DNA from 4 places in the Paenarthrobacter sp. NEAU-H11 genome. Region 4 is predicted to be linked to each of the others. Evidence: riboswitches for the same ligand, from Rfam matches in the RefSeq annotation. Region 4 holds a riboswitch; each other region holds the start of a gene.
What was found. A riboswitch is a leader RNA that binds a small molecule or an ion and turns the genes downstream of it on or off. The one in region 4 is predicted to bind thiamine pyrophosphate.

Region 1 (5,758 bases), on a different contig from region 4:
CATACGACGACGCCCACCACCGCGGCATCAGCAACCCGGGCTCGTACGTCTGGTGGCTGGATGTGGAGACCGAAAACAGCTGGTCCTACACCGACAAGGATGCCAACCGGACAGTCCTGGAAGGCATGACCGATTTCTTCCACAGCATTGGCGCGCAGGTGGGGATTTACTCCTCGGGCCGGCAGTGGGACCAGATTGTTGGAACTGTCAGCGGGTCGAGCAACCTTTACTCACTCCCGAGCTGGCTGGCAGGATCCCGGAACGCGTCAGGAGCAGCGATGGCCTGTTCGCATGCGCCCCTCACCGGTGGCGGCGAGGTGGAGTTGACCCAGTTCGTATCGCGGGGTTTCGACTACAACTATTCGTGCCCGTAAGCCTGGCCCGCTTTCAGGTCCCCAGCCACACCATGTTCCAGGTGCCCAGCGAGACTGCGGCAAAAACCGCTGTTGCCGCCATCACCACACCGCCGGCAAGCACCCACGCATCCAACACACTGTAGGTCGATTCGCGGGCCCACGTCCGGCGGCCGCCGCCAAAGCCGCGGGCTTCCATCGTCACCGCGAGCCGCGATGCCCGGCGGATCGCCTGGACCAGCAGCCCGAAACTCTGCCCCAGCGTCGCCTTCACGCGCTGCAGGGCGCTGCCGCGGGCACCCACCCCGCGCGCGCGGCGGGCCATCCCGATGGTCTGCCACTCTTCTGCCATCAGGCCCACCAGCCGCATGGCAGCGAGGGTTCCCAGCACGAACCGGTGCGGGAGGCGCGCCTTCTGCGCCAGCGCATCAGCGAGGTCTGTGGGGTCGGTGCAGCTCATCAGCAGAACTGCCGGCAGGGCAATCGCCAGCCCCCGCAGCATGAAGCCCACGCCCAGCTCCAGTGAGCCTTCGCTCATGGTCCAGATGCCGACGTCGATCAGCGTCTTTCCGCTGTCCGGCGCCAGGATGGAGGTGCTCCAGCCTCCCACTGCGGCGGCGAGGATCAGCGGCCAGCCGCGCTGCCACAGCAGTGCGAGCGTCAGGCCGGCCAGCGGAAACAGCAGGACCTCAAAGACCAGTGCCACCGATGCGGACACCCAGTCTATGGAAAGCGCAAGCACGGCCGTAATGAGGAAGACGGCGGCGAACTTGCTGAGGGGGTTCGCCCGGGTCAGCAGCGCGTTGTTGCCGCGAAGGTTCAGCTCCTGCCTCATGGTGCCGCCGGTTCCGCCGCGGCCATCCGCAGTTCCGTTCCACCCAGCGCCGCCGTGAATTCGGCGTCATGGGTCACGGAGACCACGGCGGTGCCGGCATCCAGCAGCTCGGACAGGAACGATGCCAGCTCCGCCCACGTGTTGGCGTCCTGGCCGAACGTAGGCTCGTCCAGGACCAGCACCTGGGGATGCGCGGCCAGGACCGTTGCCACGGACAGCCGCCGCTTCTCCCCGCCCGAAAGCGTGTAGGGGTTGGCATCCACAAGATGGGTAAGCCGCAGGCGCTCCAGCAGTTCGTCCACGCGCTCCTCACCATGGCCAAGGTGCCGGGGGCCAAACAGCAGTTCGTCCAGCACCTTCCCTGTGACGAACTGGTGTTCGGGTTCCTGGAACACGGTGCCGATCCGCTCGATGAGCTGATCGGCCTTCCACTTGTACGGGTCTATTCCGGCGCCGCGGCTCAGGTCCAGCGTGGCCGAAACCTTGCCGGCCACGGGCTCCAGGAGCCCGGCAAGCGTCAGGGCAAACGTGGACTTCCCGGCCCCGTTCGGCCCCGTGACGGCCAAGGCGTGCCCGGCCCGGACCTGCGCGGAAATACCTGCCTGCACGGGTACCGGCGGAACCTTCCGGAAGCCGCTGCGCCGCGCCCGTTCACGGGACACCGCCAGTTCCTCGGCAGCGAGCAGGAGGCCACCCGCCCCGCTGGCTGGATCCGCCGCACGCAGCCGGGTGTCCGGAACATAGCCGGGCACCCACACCCCGGCAGCAATCAGCATGCTCCGGGCCTCCCTGAGCACCTGGTCCGGCGGACCGTCCAGCAGCACGGCGTCCTTCGCGTCGGTGCCGGGCTGCAGCACCACGATCCGGTCCACCAGGTCCTTCCACACGGACACCCTGTGCTCCACCACCACCAGGGTGGCGCCGGTCTTGTCCAGGCACCGCGCCACGGCGTCGCGGACCTCCAGCACGCCGGCCGGGTCCAGGTTGGCCGTCGGCTCGTCCAGCAGGATCAGGCCGGGACGCATGGCAAGGATGCCTGCGAGCGCCAGCCGCTGTTTCTGCCCGCCGGAGAGTACCGACGTCGGATGGTCCAGCGGGAGGTGGGAAAGTCCGACGTCGTCCAGCGCCTCGTGCACGCGGCTCCAGATGGCGTGGCGGGGCACGGCGAGGTTCTCGGCGCCGAAGGCGGCGTCGTCACCCACGCGCGACAGGACCACCTGCGTCTCGGGATCCTGCTGCATAAGGCCGGCGCGCCCGCGCTGCTCGCGGGGGGAGGCTCCGTCAACCAGCAGCGAACCCGACTCGTCGGAATCGCCGGCCGCGCCGCCGTCGTCGTTCACATCCCCCAGGACCCCCGCCAAAGCATGGAGGAGGGTGGACTTGCCGGCGCCGGAAGGCCCCAAAAGCAGCACCCGCTCTCCCGGACGGATGTCCAGGTCGAGGGCATGGACCGCCGGCCTGGTGCGCCCGGCATGCCGCCAGCCCCAGCCGCGGGCCGTGACGGCGGCGGGACGCACTGCGGTGGGCGCGCCCTGGCGGGAAGGTGCCGACATCAGGAGAAAACAGGCTCCGTAGCTGCCTTCCGCGACGCGAACGAGCTCAGGACCCCGGTCCTGGCCAGCCCCCGGGTGGCGATCCAGGACAGGGCGCCGGCGATGATCGCGCCGGAGATGGCGGTGAAGACGATGTACACCAGCTTGTCCCCGCCGGAGTAGGCGATGTTCCAGCCCCACGGAGCGAAGGAGTCGTTGAGGCCGCAGAAGAGACCGGCGGCGGCACCGGCCAGCAGTGCCACGGGCAGGTTGAACTTCCGGTACACGAAGATGGCGAAGATGATCTCGGCGCCGAGGCCCTGGACGAAGCCGGAGAACAGCACGGAAGCCCCATACTGGGACCCCATGAGCAGCTCACCGGTGGCGGCTACCGTCTCACAGAACAGCGCGGCGCCGGGCTTGCGAATGATGAGCATGCCCAGCACGGCCGGGATCATCCAGCCGCCGGCGATCAGGCCGGTCAGTGGCGGGTAGGTGGCGTTCATGGGGCCGGACACTGCGGCCGCGCCCTGGGACCAGGCCCAGAAAATGACACCGCCGGCGATGGCAATGAGGGCCGCCACCACGATGTCCACGACGCGCCAGGACTTGCTGCTGGTCTTCTTGACTGCTGTTGTTGCCATGTGATCCTCCTGAGGAACAGGAGGGGAAAGTGGACGCGGCTGCCGGCACTGCTGCCGCTGCGCGCACTTCGAGAACTCGACTCCCTTGCGCCGGTACTAACCGGATCAGGTTCGAGGGTCTGCGGCTGCCCGCACTCTCAGCGCCCACCTGCGGATCCTGGCATTGCCAGTGATGCCCGACGGCGGCGCTCCCCTGTCGTTGAATGTTGCTTTTGCTTGAAATGATTCGTTGCAGAAATACCCTGTTGGGCGTTGTCCAGTTTACACCGCGGCGGGGGTAGATTGTGGGCCATGGCTGCCAATTCCCCGCATGTGACCGACTTCGACCCGGATTCCGATGCCATCCAGCCGGAGGGATCGCTGGCGGCACTGATCGCCCGGATTGAAGGCGAAGTCCGGGAACTGCAGTTTCCAGGCTTCTCCCTCGACGACTCCCTGAACCTGGGACTGCTCCTCGTGGAGCTGGGCAAGGAGCGCGGGCTGCCCATCGCGATTGACATCACGAAGGGCGGGCAGGTTCTGTTCCATGCGGCGCTGCCCGGTGCGACGCCGGATAACGATCACTGGATCCGGGCGAAGCAGCGCACGGCGGCACGGTATGAGGTCCCCTCACTGCTGGTGGGATTGCGCGGCCGGCTTCGCGGCGGCCGGATCGAGGACCAGGGATGGTTCGACCAGGGCCGGTACGCCGCGCACGGCGGCTCCTTCCCGCTGTACGTCACCGGAGTGGGCGCCGTGGCCACCGTTACGGTTTCAGGGCTTCCCCAAGTGCAGGATCACGACCTGGTGGTCGAAGCCCTGCGCGAAATGCTCCACTCCGCGGGGGCGGACTAATGCCAAGGCTGGCGGACTGACCCACACTGCACGCACGTCCACCGGCAGCAGAATACAAAGGCTGCTTAGCATTTATTAGTAATCATGCTTACTATGTTGTCTCCCGGGTTTTGAGGAGAACAGGACATGGCAGCAAGCACCCGCCTGGCGGGCCCGCGAACACGCCTGCAAAAGGCCGCCCTCGGAACGGGAATAGTCTTCGTCCTTTTCGGCGTCCTGGGCTTCATCCCGGGCGTTACCTCCAACTATGGCTCGTTGGGCCTTGCAGGACCTGGTTCAGGGGCGCTGCTACTGAGCGTCTTCCAAGTGTCCATTCTCCTCAACGCGCTCCACCTGCTCTTCGGGATTGCAGGGGTCCTGATGGCGCGGACGCATCCCCAGGCCAGGAACTTCCTCATCTACGGGGGCGTGACCTACCTGCTCCTGTGGTTGTACGGCTTCCTTGCGGGCGACACCACGCCTGCCAATTTCCTCCCCGCGAACAACGCAGACGACTGGCTGCACCTGGCACTCGGCCTGGCCATGATTGCGCTGGCCATCATCCTGGCCGCCCGAGGCCCCGCCGTTCCCGCAGGCGTTGCCAGCAGCGACAGCAGCAACAGCGGCGACAGCGGCAACCGGTCAGGAAGCCTCAGCGACGATGTCACGGAACCGGCACCAACGCCGCACCTGAAGGAGCACTATGAAAATCCCTGAAGCGCGCGGTCCTGCCAGCACCGCCTTGTTCGCCCTTCTCACGGAGGCGCCCGGCACCCTTGGCACCCGCCCCTGCGGCCGCACCGCCGATGACCGAACCCTGGATGACGGAACCGCGGCGCTGCACCGGGCGGTCACCGGCCAGTTGGCTGCCACCCCGGACATCATTGGCGACGACGATCTCCAGCTGACGCTCTTCTGCCTCTACGAGCTCCACTACAGCGGACTCGAAGGCGTCAGCGATGAGTGGGAATGGGCGCCGGGACTGATCCAGGTCCGCCGCCTGCTGGAAAAACCGTTCGAGTCAGCGCTCAGGCTGGCCGCCCGGGAAGCAGCCGGCGAACTGGAGCTTCCCGCGGCCTCGCGTCCCACCAGCGATGCCGTGGCCGATGTCCTGTTCAGCCTCGCAGCCCGCGACACCGGCCCCAGCCTCTCACGGTACGTGGCAAAGAAGGCCAGCCTGGACCAGCTCAAGGAATTCCTGATCCATAAGTCCATCTACCAGCTGAAGGAGGCGGATCCCCATACCTTTGCCATTCCCCGGCTGGCCGGGCGCCCCAAGGCCGCGCTGGTGGAAATCCAGGCGGATGAGTACGGCGGCGGACGTCCCGAACGGATGCACAGCGCACTTTTCGCCCGCACCCTGCGAGGCCTGGGAATGGCGGACGAATACGGCGCCTACGTCGATTCCGTCCCGGCCGTCTCCCTCGCCGCAGTGAACCTGATGTCCCTGTTCGCGCTGAACCGCCGGCTGCGGGGTGCCATCACCGGGCACCTTGCCATCTATGAGATGACCTCCTCCCAGCCCAACCGCTTATACGGGAGCGGTTTCCGGCGGCATGGATTCGATGCCGCCGTCACCCA
Region 2 (5,758 bases), 310 kb from region 4:
TCAGCCTAGTACAGGTACCGCCGGGCTTTCCCGGCGGTACCAGCCGGCGGACAACCCCTGCGGCGGCACGCAGCCCCTGTCCGGGAGTGCGCCGGTCAGCGGACTGCCACCCGGATCCTGTTGCGCCACGGATCCTCGAACCGGAGTTCGGCTCCGGTGTGGTGGGCGGCAACACCGGCAACCTTGAGCCGGTCGGCGAGGGCGCCGACGTCGTCCCCCGACGGCACTTCGATGAGGACCTCACCCAGGCCGAGGGTGTCCTTGCGCGGCCCCGCGCCGCGGCTGTTCCATACGTTCATTGCCATGTGGTGGTGGTAGCGGCCCGCCGAGACGAACAGGGCCTGGCCGTGCCAGCCTGCGGTCTTTTCGAAGCCGAGGGTCCCCACGTAGAAGTCGCGGGCGGTCTGGACGTCGCCCACCTGGAGGTGCACATGGCCCACGCCCGCAACGGTTCCCCGCTGGCGTTCCAGGGACTCCTCAGTGAGGTGCTGCTCCAAATAGCGCTGCGGCGGAAGGGCCAGGCTGTCCATCACCACGTCAGTGCCGTTCCAGGACCAACTGCTGCGCGGCCGGTCCCAGTAGAGTTCGATCCCGTTGCCTTCGGGGTCGGTGAAGTAGAAGGCCTCGCTGACAAGGTGGTCTGCGCTGCCGGTGAAGGAACGGGGTTCAAACTGCGCGGCCGTGGCGATGGTCGCGGCCAGGTCTGCCTGGTTCTCGAACAGCAGCGCGGTGTGGAAGAGGCCGGCCTCTCCCCGGCCCGGAAGCGTCAGGCCCGGAGCGGGAGCCAGGTGCACCAGCGGTTTCTGCAGCCGGCCGAGGTAGAGCCCGCCGTCCTGCTCCGCGACGACCTCCAGGCCGAGGGCCCGCTGGTAGTAATCGGTCATGACCTTCATGTCGCCCACCTTGAGCATCACGGTGCCCATGGCGAGGTCGGCAGGAAGGAGATCCTGGCGGGCGGCTGCGTCGGTCATTTGAAGGCTCCTTGTATTGGAGGCCGTCCCGTCGGCGGCCTGTCACATATTAAAATTACTTGAAGCTTCAATTTATTCCAAGTGGCGGCCTAAAATAACTCAGCGGATGATGCGGCCGCCCAGCACCACGTGTTCCAGCGCCCTGATCGTTTCCGGGGTGGTCCGCGGGTCTTCGCGGCACACCACGACGTCGGCCCGCGCGCCTTCCTCCAGGTTGTCCGCTCCCAGCCACGTGCGGGCTGCCCAGCAGGCGGCATCCAGGGCCGCAGGCATGGGCAGGCCGGCCCCGTGCAGGGCGAGGATCTCATCTGCGATCCTCCCGTGGCGGACCACGCTGCCTGCGTCCGTCCCGGCAAAGATGCGTACGCCGGCGGAATGGGCCTCCGCCACCCGTTCCAGCCTGCGTTCCCACAGGGCGCGCATGTGGGCGGCGTAGCGCGGAAACTTGGCGTCTGCCTGCTCCGCTATGTCAGGAAAGGTAGCGATGTTGATGAGGGTGGGCACGATCGGCACGCCCTGCTCCACGAACCGGGGCAGGTGGCGGGGCAGCAGCCCCGTGGCGTGCTCAATGCAGTCAATGTCGGCGTCCAGCATCTGGTCCAGGGTGTCCTCGGCGAAGCAATGCGCCGTGACCCGGGCACCTTCATCATGGGCAGCCTGGACAGCGTCACGGACGACGGCGGCAGGAAAGGAGGGCGCGAGGTCGCCGGCGCTCCGGTCGATCCAGTCGCCCACCAGTTTGACCCAGCCGTCGCCGTCGCGTGCTTGCTTCCGCACGGCCTCCACGAGCCCGTCGGGTTCGACCTCCGCCGCAAAGCCGCGCAGGTAGCGGCGCGTGCGGGCCACATGCCGTCCTGCCCGGATCAGCACCGGAAAGTCCCGGCCGCCCTGCATCCAGCGGGTATCGGCAGGTGAGCCGGCGTCGCGGACCAGCAGGGTTCCGGCGTTGAGGTCAGCCAGCGCCTGTTCCCGTGCAAGGGCGGGTTCGACCGGGCCGGCGGGGCCCAGTCCGATGTGGCAGTGGGCGTCAGCGAATCCCGGCAGCACCCAGCCGCCGAGCTCCCGCGCCGGAGGGGCAGTTGGCCGGCTGAACGTGAGCTTGCCGTCCACCGACCAGAGTCCATGGCGTACCCGGTCCGGTGCGGTCAGGACGGGTCCGCGAAAGTGAATGATGTCTGCCATCGGGCTTCCTTTCGATGCCCGGTCAGGCTAGCACCCGCAAATGTGACGCCGCCCTTCCGGGGGCGTGTGGTAGCTTACATCTTGACCACACGGGTGCCCCTGCAGGGGCTGAGATCGGGCTGACGCAGCCTGCGACCGTTGAACCTGTCCGGGTAATGCCGGCGAAGGAAGTGAGTATTCCTTGAGTACACAAAATGCACAGCTGAACCCTGCCCAAGACCGTCCGGCCATGGGAGCAGCCGGCAACCAGCCACCGGTGACCCAGTCCCTGAAATCCCATTCACTGGCCTACCTTGAGGATGCCGGCACGGGGATCAGGGTCCCGGTGACGGAGATTGCGCTGGAACCTTCCCCGAACGGGACGCCGAACAGGCCGTTCCGGACCTACCGGACGGCGGGACCTGGCAGCGACCCCGTCATCGGCCTCCCGCCCTTCCGGACGGACTGGATCGAAGCACGCGGAGACACCGAGGCGTACAGCGGCAGGGAACGGAACCTGCTCGACGACGGCCGCTCGGCTGTCCGCCGCGGCGCCGCCAGCGCCGAGTGGAAGGGAGCGCGCCCGGTGCCCCGCCGCGCCGTCGACGGCAGGACCGTGACGCAGATGCACTACGCGCGGCAGGGCGTGATCACCCCGGAGATGCGCTTTGTGGCGCTGCGCGAGAACTGCGATGTTGAACTGGTCCGCAGCGAGCTGGCCGCGGGCCGCGCCATCATCCCCAGCAACATCAACCACCCCGAGTCCGAGCCGATGATTATCGGCAAGGCCTTCCTGGTGAAAATCAACGCCAACATCGGCAACTCGGCCGTTACCAGTTCCATCGCGGAGGAGGTGGACAAACTGCAGTGGGCAACGCAGTGGGGCGCCGACACCGTCATGGACCTTTCCACCGGCGATGACATCCACACCACCCGCGAATGGATCCTCCGCAACTCCCCCGTCCCCATCGGCACCGTCCCCATCTACCAGGCCCTCGAGAAGGTCAACGGGGAAGCCAATGCCCTTACCTGGGAGATCTTCCGCGACACCGTCATTGAACAGTGCGAGCAGGGTGTGGATTACATGACCATCCACGCCGGCGTCCTGCTGCGTTACGTGCCCCTGACAGCCAACCGGGTGACAGGCATCGTGTCCCGCGGCGGTTCGATCATGGCAGGCTGGTGCCTGGCCCACCACCAGGAAAACTTCCTCTACACGCACTTCGATGAGCTGTGCGAAATCTTCGCGAAGTACGACGTCGCCTTCTCCCTGGGTGACGGGCTGCGGCCAGGGGCGACGGCGGATGCCAACGACGCTGCCCAGTTCGCCGAACTGGACACACTGGCTGAGCTGACGGCGCGCGCCTGGGAATTCGACGTGCAGGTGATGGTGGAAGGTCCGGGGCACATCCCGTTCCACCTGGTCCGCGAGAACGTAGAGCGCCAGCAGGAGCTGTGCAAGGGTGCGCCGTTCTACACACTCGGGCCCCTGGTTACCGACGTTGCACCGGGCTACGACCACATCACCTCGGCCATCGGTGCCACGGAGATCGCACGCTACGGCACTGCCATGCTCTGCTATGTCACCCCGAAGGAACACCTGGGGCTGCCCAACAAGGACGACGTCAAGACCGGGGTGATCACCTACAAGATCGCCGCACACGCGGCAGACCTTGCCAAGGGCCACCCGGGGGCGCACGAGCGCGATGATGCGCTGTCCAAGGCACGCTTCGAATTCCGCTGGCGCGACCAGTTCGCGCTGTCCCTGGACCCGGTCACGGCGGAAGCCTTCCATGATGAGACCCTGCCCGCAGAACCTGCCAAGACCGCGCACTTCTGTTCCATGTGCGGTCCCAAGTTCTGCTCCATGAGGATCAGCCAGGACATCCGGGACGAATTTGGCTCGGCGGAGTCGCAGGCGGCCCTGGCGGCGGCCGCGGGGATGAAGGGGAAAAGCGAGGAATTCCGGGCAGCCGGCGGCAAGGTGTACCTGCCGGAGCCCCGTGTTGCCGCCGGAAGCTAGGGCGTCAGGAGGCGCGTGCCCGGACCCGGCTGGCATCGCCGATGAACGAGCGGATGATGCGGTCCCCCTCTACTGAATCCTGGGGCCGGTGCCCTCCCGCCGCAGTGCGGTGGAGGGCGCCGGTCTCCCGGAGGTAGCCCGCGATCTCTTCGTAGAGCGGCTCCCAGCCGCCCGTGAGGACGAGCGTAGGCACGCCCGGCACGATGTGCAGCGGAGCTTCCCACGACGGCACCTGCAGCCGGAGCCGCCGGGCGGACCGCTTCTCTTCCACGGTGACCGGGTGCTGCAGGTCCGTGGCGTAGACCCGGCGCACGAATTCCCGCTGGAAGTCCTCGTCGCCGAGTTGGTGCCGGACGTCCAGGAGCGGCTTCATCAGCGCAATGTGCGCCGCCGTCGCCGGCAGTTCCGCGGTCAGCGATAGGCAGGCCGGCTCCACCAGCGTCAGCGAGTAGACAAGGTCGGGGCGTTCGACGGCGGCCATCATCGCTGCGACGGCGCCTTGGGCATGTGCCACGACGTGCCCGCCGACGGCGCCCCTGCCGTCGTCGGCCAGTGACCGCAGCAGGATCCCCGCGTCCTCTTCGAAGGATGATTCCACCGGCTCTGCCACGGGATCGTAGCCGTGGCGGCGCAGGAACAGTGCGTCATAGGACAGTGCCAGGCCATGCTGGCGGGGCCAGGCCGCGGCGCCGAAGCTGCCCGCGCCGTGCACGAACACTACCCTCTGCTTGAACATGACCCAACCCTAATCCACAGCCCCGACATCCCAACTAGGTAGCGCCAAGTGTCGTTATGAACCGTCAAAACGACACTTGGCGCTACTTAGTTGGGCCAGGCGTGCTTACTTGCCGAGGAACTTGTCGAAGCCCTTGGGCAGGTTCAGCTGGGACGGATCGAAGTCGCCCGGCTGCTGGCCGAAGGCGGCGCCGGTCGGCAGAGCCTTGGCCGCGTTGGCCCGGCGGGCCTCGGCGTCCTTCCGCTCCTGGGCAGCCTTGGCGGGGTTGCCTGACTTCGCCTTCTTCTTGGGGGCGTTCTTGGCGTTCTTCCGCGCCCCGCCGCCGGCACCCGGCATGCCTGGCATCCCGGGCATGCCCGGCATGCCGCCCTGGGCCATCTTCTTCATCATCTTCTGGGCCTGGGCGAAGCGCTCCAGGAGGCCGTTGACCTCGGAGACGTGGACGCCGGAGCCGCGGGCAATACGGGCGCGGCGGGAGCCGTTGATGATCTTGGGCGCAACACGCTCGTGCGGGGTCATGGACCGGACGATGGCCTCGACGCGGTCGATCTCGCGTTCGTCGAACTGCTCCAGCTGCTGGCGGATGTTCTGCGCACCCGGCATCATCATGAGCATTTTCTTCATCGAGCCCATGTTGCGGATCTGCTGCATCTGGGCCAGGAAGTCCTCAAGGGTGAAGTCTTCCTGGTCGGCGAATTTCTTCGCCATCCGGGCGGCTTCGTCCTTGTCCCAGGATTTCTCCGCCTGCTCAATCAGCGTCAGGACGTCACCCATGTCCAGGATGCGCGATGCCATCCGGTCCGGGTGGAACAGCTCGAAGTCGTCAAGGCCTTCGCCGGTGGAGGCGAACATGACGGGTTTGCCGGT
Region 3 (5,758 bases), on a different contig from region 4:
AGGTCCACCTTGTTCAGTGCCACCAGGCGGGGGCGGTGGTTCAGCGGAACCACTTCACCGTCCTGGCCCGCGTAGCTCATGTCCACGGCGTACTTTTCGAGTTCGGCCTCGATGACGGCCAGGTCCGAGAGGGGGTCCCGGTCAGCCTCCAGCGTGCCGCAGTCCAGGACATGGACCAGCGCCGCACACCGCTCCACATGGCGGAGGAAGTGGTGTCCGAGGCCCTTGCCCTCACTGGCGCCTTCAATCAGCCCCGGTACGTCTGCAATGGTGAAGCGGACATCCCCGGCCTGCACTACGCCCAGGTTGGGAATCAGGGTGGTGAACGGGTAGTCGGCGATCTTGGGCCGCGCCGCGGACATGGCGGCGATAAGGCTGGACTTGCCGGCGGACGGGAAACCCACCAGGGCAATATCCGCAATTGACTTCAGTTCCAGCACAATGTCGCTGGACTCGCCTTCGATGCCGAGGAGGGCAAAGCCGGGAGCGCGGCGCTTCTGCGAAGAGAGCGCGGCGTTGCCCAGGCCGCCGATGCCGCCCGCCGCCGCCACGTACTCGGTGCCTTCGCCCACGAGGTCGGCGAGGACGGTGCCGTCCTTGGACTTGACCACCGTGCCGTCCGGAACGGGCAGGATGAGCGTCTCGCCGTTCTTGCCGCCGCGCCAGTCCCCCATGCCCGGGCCGCCGTTGGTGGCGTGGCGGTGGGGCGCGTGGTGGTAGTCAAGGAGCGTGGTGGTCTGGTGGTCCACGCGAAGGATCACGTCGCCGCCGTTGCCGCCGTTGCCGCCGTCGGGACCACCCAGCGGCTTGAACTTCTCACGGTGGACGGAGACGCACCCGTGGCCGCCGGTACCGCCGGATACGTGCAGTACTACCCGGTCTACAAAGCTGGCCACGTGGATCTCCTCAGTGCTGTTTCCTGGACACCCAAGGGCGCCAAGACGATTGTAATGCGGTTAAAAGAACAGTGGAGCGGACCACATGGCCCGCTCCACCGCTTCAGAACTGGTTGTTACTCTGCAGCTGCAGCAGCAACGATGTTGACGACGCGACGACCGCGGCGGGTGCCGAATTCAACGGCGCCCGGGGTCAGGGCGAACAGGGTGTCGTCGCCGCCGCGGCCAACGCCGGCGCCCGGGTGGAAGTGGGTGCCGCGCTGGCGGACGATGATCTCGCCTGCGGAAACTACCTGGCCGCCGAAGCGCTTGACGCCGAGGTACTGTGCGTTGGAGTCACGACCGTTGCGAGTGGAGCTCGCGCCCTTTTTATGTGCCATCTGAAATGCCTGCCTCTAAATTCTGGGGAATCTGCTGAAAAACCTGAACAGTAACGGAAGGTTACTTGATACCAGTGATCTTGACCTTGGTCAGTTCCTGGCGGTGACCCTGGCGCTTCTTGTAACCGGTCTTGTTCTTGAACTTCTGGATCACAATCTTAGGACCACGGAGGTCCTGGAGGATCTCAGCCGTAACAGTTACCTTGGCCAGGTCAGCAGCGGCGGAGGTGACCTTGTCACCATCAACCAGGAGCAGTGCGGGCAGCTGAATGGTGCTGCCAGCTCCACCGGCGACGCGGTTCAGGGTAACGAAGTCTCCAACGGAAACCTTCTCTTGGCGGCCGCCTGCGCGGACAATCGCGTACACCACTTGGGAACTCACTTCTCTCGACGTTTATTACAAATTTGCGTGCGGAACCCGGTTCCATAATTGGTTGGGCTCTCGCTGTGCCTCAACGCCGTGGGGTCATAACCCAAGTGTTGGCGTAAGCACCGAAGATCTAGAATACGCTAGTTTTGGCTTCGGCCGCAAATGAGGCTGGTTCCGGCGGGTTGTCTGTGATAGGTACCACAACACATTTCCCTGGCCGGGGGGGTGCCCCACCATAGTACCGGCGCGGCGGCCGTCCGGACGTCAGGAATGAAGGCGCGGCGCGTCGAAAAATTCAACTTCCAGGCGGCAGGACTGCCTGAATGCCGTGGCCATGGCATCCTTCTCATGCGCCGGAGCGGTGCGCCCCGCACTGTCCACAATGGCAACCGCCCTGCGGGTGGCCGCGGCGAAGTCCTCATCCGCGTATGTGCGCAGCCACTCCGCGTAGGGATGGCCCGCCGGCTCCCCGGCAGCCACGAACTGTGCGTGGAGCGTTTTGCCCACCTCCGCGTACAGCCAGAAGCAGGGCAGGACGGCTGCCGCCAGCACGGCATAACTGCCCGACGCCGATGCCGCCACCAGGTGGTCCACGTAGGACTTGGTCACGGGTCCCAGCTGCGGCTCAACGGTCCGGGTACTGAGCCAGGAGCGGTGCAGTTCAGACTCGACCTCCAGGCATTGCGCGGCGGAACGTGCCCAGAAGAGTTGCTCTGCCTCGGTGGGGGCCAGGGCACTTGTCCGCGCGAGCACCCGTGAATAACCGTTGAGGTAGATGGCGTCCTGGGCCAGGTAGTAGCCAAACTGTTTCTCGGCCAGGTCGCCGGAGGCCAGGTCCCGGATAAACGCCAGGGAGTAGATGGCTTCCAGGTGCTCCTCCGCTTCAGCCCACAGCCGCGCCGCGAAGCTGCCTTCAGCAGGCTCCGGCTGAAGGTGGTGGAAGTGGTGGACTGGTCCGTTGCCCGTACCCACCTCCAGCGACTCCGAGGCCTCCAGCGCGCCGGACAGCCAGGGCTTGACCTCCCGGAGGGCTGCCTCCCAGTCCCCCAGCCGCACCTGGACTGTGGCCATGGCTGATGACAGTGAACAACCGGTGCCGTGGCTGTTCAGCGTTGCCACCCGCTTGCCCGGGACCACCACCACGTCCTGGCCAAGCGTGCCTGCAGTGTCGACAAGGGCGTCGGGGCATTCGTCCCCGGCCAGGTGTCCGCCCTTCACAAGCACCGTCGCCCCGGTGGCGGAAGAGAGCTCTCGGCCCTGTTCCAGGGCGCCTTCCCAGCTCTCCTGCACGTTCCCGCCCACCAGCATGGCAAGTTCAGCCAGGTTGGGCGTGATGAGGTGCGCCAGCGGCAGCAGCTCGCGAAGTGCGGCTTCGGCGGATTCCTGCAGGAGCCGGTCACCGCTGGTGGCCACCATGACAGGGTCCAAAACCACGACGCCGGGACGGACTTTTTCGAGCCACGCCCGGACAGCTTCGATCACCGCGACATCACCCAGCATCCCGATTTTCACGGCGTCGATGCTGATGTCCTCACTGAGCGCGTCAAGTTGCCGGGTGAGGAAGGCAGCAGGGGGTACGTGGACGCCGCGTACGCCGCGGGTGTTTTGTGCGGTGAGGGCAGTGATGGCGGCCATTCCGTAGCCGCCGTGGGCCGCGATGCTTTTCAGGTCCGCCTGGACGCCGGCTCCGCCGGACGGATCCGAGCCCGCGATCGAGAGGACCCGGGGCACGTGCCGCCGCTGGCCGGACTGTGCTGCAGGGGCAGGGGCGCCCTGAGGGGTGGCAGCGGGCAATTCGAGAGTTGAAGACAAGAGACATCCCTTCGCCGGTGCTAGCCGGACAGGTTCAACGGGTGTGGATCTCAGCCCGCTCTGTGCGCGGCACCCCGTGTCGGTTCACCAGCCTAGCTTTTTTGCGGTACGCAGGGCGAAGGTGACGCAGTGCGACTGGTGCGGCCTTAAATGCCGGATGCCCGGCCGTCCACACGTGGTGGGCGGCCGGGCATCCAGCGTGTCGCGTGCGGTGGCCTAGAGTTCCGAAGCGGGAACCCCGACACCCAGGATGATGGGCTCCGCGGCAGGCTTGGCGTTGCCTGGCGCAGGGGCACCTGCCTGGTCAGCTTCCGGCGCCTTTGCAGAGTGTGAATGCCCTGCCGCCGCGGCGGGGACATTCTCGTGCTGCTCGACGGAGGTCTCGTTGGCCGCACCCTGGGCGCGGCTGGCGCTGCGGTTGCGGCGCGCCCGGCGCGGGCGGGACTGTTCCAGGGTGTGGTCGGAATAGTCCTTTTCGCGCAGCGCATGGGCAGCCTGCAGCGGCTCAGGCCGGACCTGCGGCGACTCCGCCTGCGGTGCCTGGACGTGCTGCGGTGCCTGGACGTGCTGCGGTGCCCGGACCTGCTCCGGTTCCCGCTGCTCCTTTTCCGGCGCCCGCCGTTCGGGCTGACCGGCTGTGGCTTCCGCGGCAGGGGCAGGCTCACCGAGGTGGGCGAAGGCTTCGGCGAGCCGGTCCAGCGTCAGGGCCGGCTTCGGCTGCTGCTCCTCCGCGTGCTCCACGAACGGCAGGGCAACCTTCTCCCCGCCAAAGGTGAGGACGGCGGCAGGCCGGGAGGCGTCGCCGTCGTGCTTCTCAGGTTCCGCCGGCTGGACCTGCGGAGCCTGCCGGGCCGCGGCTACCTCATCGTCGTGCAGGTGGGCGGCGTGTGCTGCCGCAGCAATATTGGCAAGGGCAAGCCTGGTGGCTTCGGCCTTCGCGTGCCGCTCGGCGTCCGTGGGGTCGGGGTGGACCGTGTGCACGTGGAGGGCGGCTGCAGGAGCAGCGTCCACCTGCTGGCCGCCGCGGCCACGGCGGCGCTTCCGGTCAGGACGGACGCCGGGCTGGCTGCTGTCCCCGCGCTGGGCCTCAGCGCGGTGGCTTTCATTCCGGACATCCGGGCGGGCGTCCGAGCGCTGAACGTGGTGTTCGGCCGCCACGATATTGGCCCGGCGGTGCTCCACGGGGTCATCGTGGGTCACCACGCCGCGGCCGGCGCAGGCCTCGCACTGCTCGCCAAACACTTCAAGCAGCCCGGTGCCCATCCGCTTGCGGGTCATCTGCACCAGGCCAAGGGACGTGACTTCGGCAACCTGGTGCTTGGTGCGGTCCCGTCCCAGGCACTCCACCATCCGACGGAGGACGAGGTCGCGGTTCGATTCCAGGACCATGTCGATGAAGTCGATGACGATAATGCCGCCGATATCGCGCAGGCGGAGCTGGCGTACCACTTCCTCCGCAGCTTCCAGGTTGTTCTTGGTGACCGTCTCTTCAAGGTTGCCGCCGCTGCCGGTGAATTTGCCGGTGTTGACATCCACAACAGTCATGGCCTCGGTGCGGTCGATCACCAGCGAGCCGCCGGAGGGCAGGAAGACCTTCCGCTCCAGTGCCTTGTGGATCTGTTCGTCGATCCGCCATGCGCTGAAGATGTCCTGGTCCTTGGTCCACTTCTCGAGGCGCCCCACCAGATCGGGAGCAACGTAGGTGACGTAGGCCTCAATGGTGTCCCAGGCTTCCTCGCCGGAGACGATCAGCTTGGAGAAGTCCTCGTTGAAGACGTCGCGGACCACCTTGATGGTCAGGTCCGGTTCGCCGTACAGCAGTTCCGGAGCAAGGATCTTGGTGGACTTCGACTGGCTTTCGATGCCTTCCCACTGGGCCCGCAGCCGGTTGATGTCGTGGGTCAGCTCTTCCTCGGAGGCGCCTTCCGCAGCGGTCCGGACAATAACGCCGGCCTGCTCGGGGAGGCGGTCCTTGAGGATCCGCTTGAGGCGGTTGCGTTCGACGTCGGGCAGCTTGCGGGAGATGCCGGTCATGGAACCGCCGGGAACGAAGACCAGGTAGCGGCCCGGCAGTGAGATCTGGCTGGTCAGGCGCGCGCCCTTGTGGCCCACGGGGTCCTTGGTGACCTGCACCAGGACGGTGTCGCCGGACTTGAGCGCGTTTTCAATGCGGCGCTGCTTGCCCTCGAGGTTCACGGCCTCCCAGTTGACTTCGCCAGCGTACAGGACGGCGTTGCGGCCGCGTCCGATGTCCACGAAGGCTGCTTCCATGGACGGCAGCACGTTCTGGACCTTGCCCA
Region 4 (5,758 bases):
TGTCGTGTCCGGAGAGGGCAACCGGCAGGGTCATGGCCTGGATGGGGAAGGGGTGGGTAATGCCGGCGTCGGCCAGGGACTCCACGATGTCGGCGCGGACGTTGAAGTCCGCGAAGGACTTCTCCTCAATCTCGTGCGGCTTCTCGTCGGAGATGATGGTTTCTTCGGGCTCAAGCGTTTCGGTGCCGGAGTCGTCCGTCAGAAGCTGGTGGGTATGCAATTCACTCACGTGGAGTTTCCTTATTCATTTGGGCAATGGCGCTGCCTGCTCAACGGGCCGGCCGGCAGGCCGTTCCGGAGCACGCTCAGGCGCGCAAGCAATTCCAGTGGAAGCCGATCGCGGGCTATCTTTATGCTGGCACTGGTGACCAGCGGGTGGTTCTCAAGATCGCGTAGGGGCGGGCTTGTTGGTTTCAAATCAAGGAAATCAACGACCGGGCATCCATTTCTACCTCTTCAGTCTAGCCGCAAGGGCACCGAAATCCGGCCTTTGCCCGCACTGCGGGCCGGATATGCCACAAAAACGCCCCGGGTCACGGCGCCTTCGGCACCAGCTCGAAATGCACTTCACGGGTAGCGATGTCCGAGGACATGAGGCGCACCCGGACCTTGGTTCCGGCCTCCAGTTCACCGGCGCAGCGCGCTGTCACTGCAGGTTCGGCGATCTGGATGATCCCGGAACCGCCGTTGCCGTTCTTGCCGTTGCCGTTTTTGCCCTTGCCGTTGCCGTTCCGGCTCATGCCGCCGTTCCCGTTCTCCTTCTGGGGCTTCGACCCTGAAATCACGATCGCGTCGAACTCCTGTCCGATGTGGTTGATCAACAGTGCCGCCTCCACCGTGTCCAGCGCCATTCGCTCCATCCGGGACGCCAGCTGGTCCGAGCCCGCCATGATCTCGGGAAGCGACGGCAGGGCGTCCCGCACCCATGCGGGCACCTCGCCGCCATTGCTCAAGGCCTCGCAGGTGACCAGCACGAAGCGGTCCACCAGGCGGCGAAGCGGGGCGGTGGTATGGGCGTACGCGGCGCCGATGGCGGACTGAACGGCGTCATCCGGGACAGTGCCGTCAAAGGCCGTATAGGCGGCCCCACGGAAGAGCATCCCTGCGGAGTGGAGGATTGCGAGCTGGCGGGGATGGGTGGGGTCCAGGCTGCGGAGGTATTCGCCGTAACTGACTTCGCCGTCCCAGGGCTTTCCGAGGGCCTCTGTCTGCAGCCGGAAATGGTTCAGGGAACGCTCGTCCGGGGCCGGCATGGTGCGCAGGATGCCCACTTTCCCGGCCAGCATGAGCTGTGCGGCTGCCATGCCGGTCATCAGCGATATCTGTGCGTTCCAGTCCTCCACGGGCAGCTGCGGGGCGGCGGCAATCCGGTAGCCGCCGTCGGGAAGCTGGACAATCTCCTGGTCCGGCATGTTCAGGCTGGCACCCTCCCGGGCGCGCTCCAGCTCCACGCGCTTGAGCCCCACCTCTTTAAGGAGGCGCAGCACAGGGGAAGGGCTGCCGGCGTCCAGTTCCGCCTGGGCGCCTTTGTAGCTGAGCTTGGTGCGGCTGCGCATCCGGGCACGCCGCACGGCCACGGCCGTGACCTCCGCGTCAACGTCAAGACGGAAGTCCCACACGAACGCGGAACAGTCCTGTCCCGGCAGGAGGCTTCCCGCCCCCTCGCTGATGACTTCGGGATGCAGCGGTATGCGGCCGTCCGGCGTGTAAAAAGTCTGTCCCCGACGCCGCGTCTCAGCGTCCAGCGGCCCGCCCGGAGTAACAAACGCCGGCACGTCGGCGATGGCATAGAGAACGTGGTAGCCGTTGCCGTCCCGCTCGATGAACAGCGCCTGGTCCAGGTCGGTGGACGATGCCGGATCGATGGTAATGAATTCAACGAAAGTCAGGTCATGGGACGGCAGTTGCAATGCGGACACCGCGGCCTCGGCGTCCTTCACGGCATCATCAGGGTAGGCGCCCGGCAGCTCAAGCTCACTCCGGAGCGCGCCCAGCGCCGCTTCGAGTGCGTTGGTGTGCTCGTGGACATTGGGGGCCAGCCGATGGTGTGACACGAAAATCAGCGTAGCCCGAATTTCGTCAATAGTGCACGGAAGCGGCCCGGAGAGGCACGGCAGTTCCGGCGCGGGATTATGGGCGGGCGGCGTCCAGGGCGCTGAGGAGCGAAGCGGCGGCCGCGGCCGGATCGTCAGCCTCGGTAATGGCCCGCACCACCACGATTCGGCGTGCGCCGGCTTCCACCACATCTTCGACGTTGGAGTGGTCGATGCCGCCAATCGCGAACCAAGGGACACCGCCGTCGGGCGTGTCCTCCTGCCCGTCCGCCCCGGCAACAGCCGTGGCGGCGTACCTCACCAGGTCAAGCCCGACGGCGGCCCGTCCGGGCTTGGTGGGTGTTGCCCAGAGCGGCCCCACGCAGAAGTAGTCCAGCGCCGAGGGGCCGGCGGCGGCAGCCAGGGCGGCGTCCACCTGCTCCGGGCTGTGGCTGGACAGGCCGATGGCCGCGTTGCCGTTCAACAGCGTCCGGGCCGCCTTGAGGGGCAGGTCCTTTTGGCCGATATGGAACACCGGGGCTCCGGACAGCACGGCGATGTCCGCCCTGTCATTCACCGCCCACAGCCGGCCGTGCCGCACCGCCGATTCCTTGAGTACGGCCAGGAGCTCCAGCTCCTCGGCGGCTTCGATGGACTTGTCCCGCAGCTGGATGATGTCCACCCCGCCCGCGAAGGCGGCATCGACGAACTGCGCGAAATCGCCCCGCTCCCGGCGCGCGTCCGTGCAGAGGTAGAGGCGTGCGGCCTGCACGCCGGAACTGCCTTCGGCGTTGAGAAAGGCGTCGGTAGCCGGGACGGGGGATGCAGCGGCAGGAGGGTGGGACACATTCATGGGTGCCAGCCTAGTTCCTCTACACTGGGCCTCGTACTGCGGGAGCCGCGGCAGCTGTCATAAAGCGCCGGGCTGAGAGGGCGTCAGAGCCGACCGCTTGACCTGATCCGGCTAATACCGGCGTAGGGAAGGAGACACTTATGCCCAATGCGCTCGACGCCCCGTACCGGCCCGCGCCCGGCTCCGCACTCAAGGCCGACGTTGCGGTCATCGGCGGGGGAGTCATCGGCCACGGCATCGCCTGGGAGGCGAGGCGGTCCGGACATTCAGCGGTGGTAATCGATGACGCCCCCGGCTCCGGTGCCAGCTGGGCCGCGGCGGGGATGCTTGCCCCGGTGAGCGAACTGCATTACCAGGAGGAGGACCTCCTGGAGCTCATGCTGGAGGCCTCCGGGCGCTGGCCGGGTTTCGCCGCTGGCCTTGCCGCGGCTGCCGGTTCGGATCCCGGGTATCTTACGACGCCGACCCTCGCCGTGGGTGCCGACGCTGCGGACCGGCAGGCGCTGCTGGACCTGCGCGAGGTGCAGCAGGCCCATGGACTGACGGTTGAGCCCCTCACCATCCGTGAAGCCCGGCGCCGGGAGCCGCTGTTGAGCCCGGCCATTGCCTCGGCGCTGAATACACCGGCGGACCACCAGGTGGACCCCAGGCTGCTGGTCGCCTGCTTCCGCCGTGCCCTGGCCCGGCACGCCGGCGGAACCGGCGGAAGCTTCGTGGCCGGAGCCGCCGAGGGCTACGCCGTGCCGGACCGGGCAGCGGGCCTGCTCTGGCGGGACGGAGCCGTCGCCGGTGTCACGCTGGAGGGCGGAGGAACGGTGGCGGCCAGGGAGACCGTAGTGGCCAACGGACTGCACGCTGCGGCCCTGACCGGGCTGCCGGAAAAGCTGCACCTGCCGTTGCGGCCGGTCCACGGTGACATCCTTCGCCTCGCCGTCCCCGCCCACCTCCAGCCGCTGCTGACCTCCACCGTCCGCGGACTGGTCCGCGGGATCCCTGTGTACATCGTCCCCCGGCAGGACGGCACCGTGGTGATCGGGGCAACGCAGCGTGAGGACGCACTGGGGAAGGACAGCGGAACCAGCGCGGGGGCAGTGTCGGCAGGGGGCGTCTACCAGTTGCTGCGCGACGCCCAGGTCCTGGTGCCTGCGGTGGCGGAACTTGAGCTGCTGGAATGCACAGCCCGGGCCCGTCCCGGCACACCTGACAACGCCCCGCTGCTCGGGCGGGTCTCTCTGGAGGACGGCCCTTCAGGGCAAAGCCGCGTGGAAGGGCTCATCATTGCCACCGGCTTCTTCCGCCACGGCGTCCTCCTCACCCCGGCAGCGGCGGCGATATGCCGGGACCTGCTCGAAGGCAGGGAGGACCCCCGCTGGGCACCCTTCAATCCCGGCCGCTTTTCCGGCGTCGCCGTTCGGCCTGCTGCAGCGGCCACCCTACCCAACCCCAAGGAGACAGCATGAACATCACCCTGAACGGAACCGGACATACAGTCGCCGACGGCGCGTCCATCACCACGCTCGTCACCGAGGTCACCGGCCGCGCACTGGCCGCTGACGGCCACGCAACCGACGGCCGGAAATTGGGCGTCGCCGTTGCGCGCAACGCCCAGGTGGTGCCCCGGAGCCAATGGTTCGCTACCGCACTCTCCGAGGGTGACGACGTCGAACTTGTCACGGCAGTACAGGGAGGCTGAACACCATGACGGAAACCCGCAGCACCCTCGACGGCACCCGGCCGGACCTTCATGATCCCCTGGTGATCGACGGCGTCGCGCTCGCGTCCCGGCTCATCATGGGCACGGGCGGCGCGCCCAGCCTTGACGGCCTCGGCGCCGCGCTCCTGGCCTCCGGCACCTCCCTCACCACCGTGGCCATGCGCCGCTATTCACCCCAGGAGGCAGGCTCGCTTTTCCAGCTCCTCCTGGACCACGGCATCAAGGTCCTGCCCAACACGGCGGGGTGCTTCACTGCCCGGGACGCCGTCCTCACCGCGGAGCTCGCCAGGGAGGCCCTGGAAACCGACTGGGTGAAGCTGGAAGTCATCGCTGACGAACACACCCTCCTGCCGGATGCCGTGGAACTCGTGGACGCCACCGAACAGCTGGTCAACCGGGGGTTCAAGGTTTTTGCGTACACCAATGACGACCCCGTCCTGGCGCTTCGGCTCGAGAACCTGGGAGCTACCGCGGTCATGCCGCTCGGCTCGCCCATTGGCACCGGCCTGGGCATCCTCAACCCGCACAACATCGAGCTCATCGTGTCCCGGGCCTCGGTTCCGGTGGTGCTGGATGCGGGAATCGGCACGGCGTCCGACGCCGCCCTCGCGATGGAACTCGGATGTGATGCCGTGCTCCTGGCCACGGCGGTGACCCGGGCACAGGACCCGGCCATGATGGGCGCCGCCTTCAAGCACGCCGTCATCGCAGGTAGGCTGGCGAAAGCGGCAGGTCGCATACCTCGCCGTGAACACGCGCTGGCGTCGTCGGCGATGGAAGGCCGGGCCGAGTTCCTGTAGGGCCCGCTTTCCGCCGGCCGGCGCCTTGATTCAAGGAGCAGCAGTGGCCGGCAAAGACGCCCTTCCCCCGGAACGAATCGACGAAGCCTTGGCTGGACTGCCTGATTGGCGGGCCGACAATGGCGGATTGGTCTCTGTCTTCAAGATGCCGACGGCGGTTGCCGCACTTGAGCTGATTGCCGCCGTCGGACGTCTGGCCGAGGAACAAAACCACCATCCCGACCTCGACTGGCGTTACAACCGCGTCTTTATCCGCTACACGTCCCACGACGCCGGGGGACAGGTGACTGACCGGGACATCGCGGCAGCTGCGGGAGCAAGTGAAGCTGCGGCAGCGTCGGGGGCCGTGGCCGAGCCG

Region 1: linked by a shared signal. The riboswitch ahead of ACQ3DC_RS06205 (ECF transporter S component) and the one ahead of thiO (glycine oxidase ThiO) in region 4 are both predicted to bind thiamine pyrophosphate.
Region 2: linked by a shared signal. The riboswitch ahead of thiC (phosphomethylpyrimidine synthase ThiC) and the one ahead of thiO (glycine oxidase ThiO) in region 4 are both predicted to bind thiamine pyrophosphate.
Region 3: linked by a shared signal. The riboswitch ahead of thiD (bifunctional hydroxymethylpyrimidine kinase/phosphomethylpyrimidine kinase) and the one ahead of thiO (glycine oxidase ThiO) in region 4 are both predicted to bind thiamine pyrophosphate.

What each region holds. Positions count from the first base shown of each region.
Region 1 is NZ_JBNZGA010000003.1:308,311-314,068, forward strand. Features, by position in the region: gene ACQ3DC_RS06190 (hypothetical protein) at 1-374, shown strand, start outside; gene ACQ3DC_RS06195 (energy-coupling factor transporter transmembrane component T family protein) at 388-1,188, opposite strand; gene ACQ3DC_RS06200 (ABC transporter ATP-binding protein) at 1,185-2,741, opposite strand; gene ACQ3DC_RS06205 (ECF transporter S component) at 2,741-3,364, opposite strand; TPP riboswitch at 3,429-3,569, opposite strand; gene ACQ3DC_RS06210 (heme-degrading domain-containing protein) at 3,656-4,198, shown strand; gene ACQ3DC_RS06215 (DUF4383 domain-containing protein) at 4,325-4,894, shown strand; gene ACQ3DC_RS06220 (iron-containing redox enzyme family protein) at 4,881-5,758, shown strand, end outside.
Region 2 is NZ_JBNZGA010000001.1:18,110-23,867, forward strand. Features, by position in the region: gene ACQ3DC_RS00110 (VOC family protein) at 96-971, opposite strand; gene ACQ3DC_RS00115 (amidohydrolase family protein) at 1,071-2,153, opposite strand; TPP riboswitch at 2,233-2,340, shown strand; gene thiC (phosphomethylpyrimidine synthase ThiC) at 2,335-4,155, shown strand; gene ACQ3DC_RS00125 (alpha/beta fold hydrolase) at 4,160-4,891, opposite strand; gene ffh (signal recognition particle protein) at 4,997-5,758, opposite strand, start outside.
Region 3 is NZ_JBNZGA010000008.1:138,077-143,834, forward strand. Features, by position in the region: gene obgE (GTPase ObgE) at 1-896, opposite strand, end outside; gene rpmA (50S ribosomal protein L27) at 1,013-1,276, opposite strand; gene rplU (50S ribosomal protein L21) at 1,338-1,646, opposite strand; gene thiD (bifunctional hydroxymethylpyrimidine kinase/phosphomethylpyrimidine kinase) at 1,911-3,458, opposite strand; TPP riboswitch at 3,448-3,545, opposite strand; gene ACQ3DC_RS12130 (Rne/Rng family ribonuclease) at 3,675-5,758, opposite strand, start outside.
Region 4 is NZ_JBNZGA010000001.1:330,841-336,598, reverse strand. Features, by position in the region: gene ACQ3DC_RS01520 (DEAD/DEAH box helicase) at 1-229, opposite strand, end outside; gene ACQ3DC_RS01515 (hypothetical protein) at 256-396, shown strand; gene ACQ3DC_RS01510 (RNB domain-containing ribonuclease) at 534-2,054, opposite strand; gene thiE (thiamine phosphate synthase) at 2,131-2,886, opposite strand; TPP riboswitch at 2,915-3,032, shown strand; gene thiO (glycine oxidase ThiO) at 3,027-4,346, shown strand; gene thiS (sulfur carrier protein ThiS) at 4,343-4,579, shown strand; gene ACQ3DC_RS01490 (thiazole synthase) at 4,585-5,400, shown strand; gene ACQ3DC_RS01485 (4a-hydroxytetrahydrobiopterin dehydratase) at 5,444-5,758, shown strand, end outside.